DNA from 2 places in the Undibacterium sp. FW305-107 genome. Region 2 is predicted to be linked to the other one. Evidence: predicted binding sites of a transcription regulator. Region 2 holds the regulator's gene; the other holds the start of a gene.
The links. Region 2 encodes sigma-54, which starts transcription at its own class of promoters, with help from an activator protein. Its sites were predicted from a motif close to TGGCANGNAANCTGCTTT; they were not measured.
Positions count from the first base shown of each region.

Region 1: AC3WQT_RS17650 (pilin) is a predicted target of sigma-54. The motif match lies at 1,954-1,971, and genes of this name have one in related genera.

Region 1 is NZ_JBYTAV010000007.1:350,649-353,826, reverse strand. It holds gene AC3WQT_RS17655 (pilin) at 478-945, opposite strand; gene AC3WQT_RS17650 (pilin) at 1,441-1,908, opposite strand; gene AC3WQT_RS17645 (FHA domain-containing protein) at 2,348-2,956, opposite strand; gene AC3WQT_RS17640 (Stp1/IreP family PP2C-type Ser/Thr phosphatase) at 2,986-3,178, opposite strand, start outside.
Region 2 is NZ_JBYTAV010000007.1:219,789-222,966, reverse strand. It holds gene lptB (LPS export ABC transporter ATP-binding protein) at 1-660, shown strand, start outside; gene AC3WQT_RS17065 (RNA polymerase factor sigma-54) at 672-2,162, shown strand; gene hpf (ribosome hibernation-promoting factor, HPF/YfiA family) at 2,270-2,617, shown strand.

The DNA.
Region 1 (3,178 bases), 130 kb from region 2:
GAATTTATGCCAGCAATGACTTGAAATAACAGCAAAAATAAAATTGCTGAATGGTTTCTTCAGTTCAGGATTGGTAAACAGCTGGCGATGCTGCTAATTAGCGACATCTGTTTGATAATGCTAATCACTTTTTTATTGAAATGCAAGAATCAACCAGCTTAGAACGCTGGGCGCAGCACTTGTCCCTTGCTCACAGAGGAAAACTGCCATCGTTGCTACGGTGACTTCGCAGTAACTCAAACTCGTTGCGCTATGAAAAATGGCCTGGTAAAAAATTCTACCAGGCATTGAAGGCATTACTTAATTAACGCCAATATCGTTGGCATACTGAAAAGAGACCTTAGCGTTACAAGCTAATGGTCGTCTCAATTCGATCAGTGTAAGCAGTGCGACTATTTAAATATAATTTCACATCCATTCATAAAAAAAGCCCGGAGGTCACTTCGCTCCGGGCTTTTTTAAAAATCACTGATGTGATTATGGGCAACCGCCTTGACCACTTTTCAGACCGCGAACTGGATCGCAAATTGTGCTGGATGTTGTCCACAGCATATTTGCCTGACCGGACAATGTAGATGGTGTCAGTATGGCACCCAGGGCTACGCCAGCACTGGTTGTAGCACCCGTTGCAGCTTGAGTGATAACGCCAGTACCAGCAGTGATAACAGGAGCAGCTGTTGTCAGGAATTTGGAAGTAACTACAGTAGGGATAGCATTAGAGCCCATTGTTGTGCAGCCAGTCCATGTACCTGTGGTTTGGAAGCAAATAGCCATTGCAGATTTCAGGCTGTCCAGCTCTGCAATCGCACCAGCCGCACGCGTACGGGATGTGTAATCAGAATACTGGGGAATAGCGATCGCAGCCAAGATACCGATAATTGCAACAACAATCATCAATTCGATCAATGTGAAGCCGCGTTGCAACTTTTGGGGCATAGCTTTCATGAACAACTCCTATAAAAAAATAACATGGGATCCTAAAGCAAAAAAAATGCAAGATCTATGCCAGTAGTGATTTAACAAAAACAAAAATAACTGCTGAACGGCATTCTTTATTTCAGAAGTGGTCAACAGTCGGCGATACTGCCAATCAAGAGCATCATTTTTTTGATGCAATCGGCATCTTGTTGACCTACAAAATTCAACCAACTTTGAGCGCCTGACACATCACTTTCCCTGCTCGCAGAGAAAACTACTGCCATCTCTCAATTTTATTACCCTATGGGAAATGGCTGGATAGAAAATTCCACCAGACATTGAAGGCATTACCTTAATGAACGGCTATATCGTTGGCATACTGAAAAGAGGCCTTAGCGTTACAAGCTAGTGGTCGTCTCAATTCGATCGATGTAAGCAGCACGACCATTTAAATATAATTTCACATCCATTCATAAACAAAAAAGCCCGGCAAACCGGGCTTTTTTGAAATCACTGATGTGATTATGGGCAACCGCCTTGACCGCTTTTCAGACCACGAACTGGATCGCAGATTGTGCTGGATGTTGTCCACAGCATATTTGCCTGACCAGACAATGTAGATGGTGTCAATACTGCACCCAGGGCTACGCCAGCACTGGTTGTAGCGCCAGTTGCAGCTTGAGTGATAACGCCAGTACCAGCAGTGATAGCAGGAGCAGCTGTTGTCAGGAACTTGGAAGTAACTACAGTAGGGATAGCATTAGAGCCCATTGTTGTACAGTTAGTCCATGCACCTTCGTTTTGGAAGCAGATAGACATGGCAGATTTCAAGCTGTCCAACTCTGCAATCGCGCCAGCAGCACGAGTACGGGATGTGTAATCAGAATACTGAGGGATTGCGATCGCAGCCAAGATACCGATAATTGCAACAACAATCATCAATTCGATCAGTGTAAAGCCGCGTTGCAGCTGTTTAGGGATAGCTTTCATTATGAACTCCAGGAAAAAGTTGAAATCAGGAACTACGCTTCACATGTAGCAATCACCGTGCCAGTTTTTGTTTACTGGGCAACTACGCATTTTCTTATGCGGAAATCGTAAGTTTCATGAATCATCGGACAAGAAGTGACGAAATGCGTCAATAGTTGACATTTTATCCATGCTAATATTTGTCAATGTTTGTGTCAGATCACAAAGACGACTGACAAGTCTGTCAGTCATGTAAAAAATTGTTTCAAGACTTGATACAAATTTGAAAAGAATATTTCTTGGCGCCAGAACTACGTTGCACACGTGTGCACGCAAATGCACTTGGACAGGGCTGACAATAATTACTGCTCAGAAAATAGTAGCGCGGAAAATCAGGTCGTGAGACTTGAGCTATCCCTGCCGCATAAACGCTGGCAGGGATCAGGGATATAGCATCTGATTAATAGAAAATCACGGCCATTTTTGTCCCTGCCAGCTCTATCATGTCTGCATGCTTGAGGGTGTGTGGTTTGTCCTTGATGGACTGGGTATTGACTGTGGCCGATGCACTGCCTTCTACCTGGGCGATGACATAGTCCTTGCCCTGCTGGGTAATAGCAATAACCTGGGTGCCAGGGCTGCCTATTGTTGTAACAGCCTTGATCAGGTTGAGTTCCTTACCTGAATTAGGGCCGGTCATGACCTTGATCTTGGCCCTGGGCTTATCGACAGAAGCCGGTTGCACCTGGCCTGGCTCAGGTACAAAAGTCTGCTTGCCTGACTCTTCTACCTGAAACCGCAGTTTGTATTTACCGATGTCGATGACATCATCATGCTGCAACAGGTGTTTTTTGACAGGCTGTGCATTCACCATGGTGCCGTTAGTGCTACCAAGATCAAGTACAAAAGAACCATTGGAAGAGGTATCTATCGCGGCATGCTGACCGCTGACCGTCAGGTGATCGATGACAATATCATTACTAGGGCGCCGACCTACCGTGAGGCGTGATTTACTGATAGTGATTTCTTGCTGAACCAAACCATTAAAGGTGACGATAATTTTCGCCATAAATCTCTCATCAATTCATAACCCCCGACCTACCGGGTAAATGTTCTTTGCAGCCAGGACTTGTTTTCTTCGTTGACCAGGCGGAACAGGACAACTGAAATATTATCCAGCCCCCCCCTGTCCTTGGCACCATCGATCAGCGCTTCGGCACAACGGTCAAGGTCAGACTCGTACTGTCTGATCAAGGATTGGATTTCATCATGCCCAAGCATATCGGTCAAT
Region 2 (3,178 bases):
AGTGGCGAGGTAGTGGGTTTGCTGGGGCCGAATGGCGCAGGCAAGACCACCTCGTTTTACATGATCGTGGGCCTGGTGCCTTCCGACGCCGGGGATATCACGATTGATGACGTGAATATCTCGCAACTGCCTATCCATGAGCGTGCAGTACTGGGTCTGTCTTACCTGCCCCAGGAAGCTTCGGTATTCCGTAAACTGACGGTGGAAGACAATATCCGCGCCGTACTCGAATTGCAAAAAGACAGTGAAGGCAAATATCTCGGTGCCAAGAAAATTGAGCAAAGGCTCAATGCCCTGCTGGCAGATTTGCAGATAGAAAAGATACGTGAAAGCCAAGCACTATCACTCTCAGGTGGTGAACGCCGTCGTGTCGAAATTGCCCGCGCGCTGGCGACCAACCCACGCTTTGTCTTGCTGGATGAACCCTTTGCCGGCGTTGACCCGATTGCCGTCATCGAAATTCAACGCATTGTGCGCTTCCTCAAGGAACGCGGCATCGGTGTGCTGATCACCGACCATAATGTGCGCGAGACCCTGGGCATCTGCGATCACGCCTATATCATCAACCAGGGTGCGGTACTTGCCAGTGGCAAGCCTGACGACATCATACAAAATGAATCTGTACGTCGCGTTTATCTCGGAGAACACTTCCGGATGTGACGGGAATCATCATGAAACAAAGCCTGCAACTACGTACCTCACAACATCTGGCCCTGACGCCGCAATTGCAGCAATCAATACGATTATTGCAGTTATCGACTTTGGAATTGCATCAGGAGCTGGAGACGCTGCTGACCGATAACCCCATGCTGGAACGCGTCGATGATCCGCTCGATCACGCCGTGCGCCTGCTGGCAGACGGTGCCATCAATACCAGCAGCACCTCTGCCGATGCTGGCATGGAAGCACCCGCAGCAAGAGACGACAGCGACAAGTCTGCAGAACCTGCGGCGGCTGATGCTGAAACCGTCATCAGCAATGACAGCACCACCTCCAGTGAAGAAGACTGGGGTTTTGATGACGTGCAGCATGGCAGCAAGTCTGGCGATGATGAAGATGGCCGCCCACAACTGGGCGCAGCCCATGTCACCCTGCGTGAACACCTGCTGGAACAGATGCGCCTGAACCTGCGCGAGCCGCGTGACCGAGCCCTGGTCGAGCTGATGATAGATGCGCTTGACAGCAACGGTTACCTGACTGAAACCTTGGATGAAATACATGCCAGTTTGCCACTGGAATTGTTCGTAGAACCAGAAGAACTGGCTTTTGCCCTGAACATGCTGCAGAGCTTTGACCCTGCCGGTGTTGGTGCGCGCAGCCCTTCAGAATGCCTGGCACTGCAAATCAGGCGCTTGCCCAAGATTGCTTTTGTCACGCGCAGGCTGGCGTTGCAAATTGTTGAAACGCAACTGAGTTTATTTGCGCAAAGAGATTTCACAAAACTCAAGAAAATACTCGACTGTGATGACGAAGATTTGCGCGATGCACAAACGGTCATCCGTATGTGCAAACCCAGACCCGGCATCGCTTTTGCTGCCGATGAATCTGACTATGTTGTACCAGACGTCATCGTCAGAAAATCCGGTAACGGCTGGCAAGTCATGCTGAATCAGGATGTCATGCCCAGGCTGCGGGTAAGCAGTATGTATGCCAACATCATGAAGCAAAATCGCGGCGAGGCAGGCATGGGTGCGCAACTACAGGAAGCACGCTGGCTCATCAAGAATATGCGGCAACGCTTCGAGACCATATTGCGCGTTGCACAAGCGATAGTCGAAAGGCAACGCAATTTTTTCACGCACGGTGCTGTTGCCATGCGCCCCCTTGTTTTGCGCGAAATTGCTGATACACTAGGATTACACGAGAGCACTATCTCACGTGTAACAACCCAAAAATACATGTTGACCCCACATGGCATGTTTGAGTTGAAGTACTTTTTCGGCAGCCATGTCGCGACGGAAACAGGGGGTGAAGCATCTTCCACCGCGATACGTGCACTCATCAAGCAGCTGATAGGAGCAGAAGACCAGAAAAGCCCACTCTCTGATAGCAAAATTGCAGACATGCTGGGTGAACAGGGCATGGTAATTGCCCGACGGACAGTTGCCAAATACCGTGAAGCCCTCAAAATCCCCCCAGTGAGTTTGCGTAAATCTTTGTAAGCAGTCCTTGTAATCACGGTTTGAATTGCTATATATGATTTAGCTCAAGGCAAATAAATGCCAGGAGCTTATCGTTACAGCAAGTAACATCACTATAGGAGCACAGTATGAATCTCACCATCAGTGGACACCACGTCGAAGTAACTCCTGCAATTCGTGAATATGTACATACCAAACTAGAACGTATCAGGCGGCATTTCGACCAGGTCATTGATATCGCCGTCATCCTGACGGTGGACAAGCTCCGGGAAAAGGAAAAACGACACAAAGCCGACATTAATTTGCATATCAGCGGTAAAGATATCCACGTTGAAAGTCTGGCGCATGATCTGTATGCGGCCATTGATGCACTGGTAGACAAACTGGATCGCCAGGTCATCAAGCATAAAGATAAAATGCAAGACCATCAGCACGACGCCATCAAGCACATACCTGATCCGGCATCGGCTTCATAAGACCCCAGTCCTTACCCGAACAGGGTTGTGGACATCCAAAACAAGGACGCTAGAAAGCGTCCTTTTTGTTGGGCGAATGGTTTTGATGTTGATAATTTACATCATCATTCGCTGAATTACTCTGCGACAATCCGTACACATAATAACCGTCATTCCAGCGTGCTTTTAGCTGGAATCCAGCGGCGTTCGTTATATGCCGTGGCTCTTGTTGCAAGTGGCACTTTGACTAAAACGTTTACCCTCCGTGGATACAAGCCGGGTCTCGGCCCGGCAGCCGAAATACTTTCTTTGCGTCGCCAAAGAACGTATTCAAAGAAAGGCGACCCAGGCGTCGTCGCCCCCTGAAGGGGGGGTTCCCGTTTGTGCTGTACAAAAAATGGGAAGGCCCGAAACTCGCTTCGCTCAAACAGCGGTCCTTCTTAATCCATTTTCTGTACAGCACAAACGGCGTCGACACATGGGAACTGCTAACGTCAAAAACAACAGCAACATCAAACCCAAAGTCAAACCCAAAGTCAAACCCAACAGCAACGAGCATGCAGTCCTTACGCTATTTCCTCA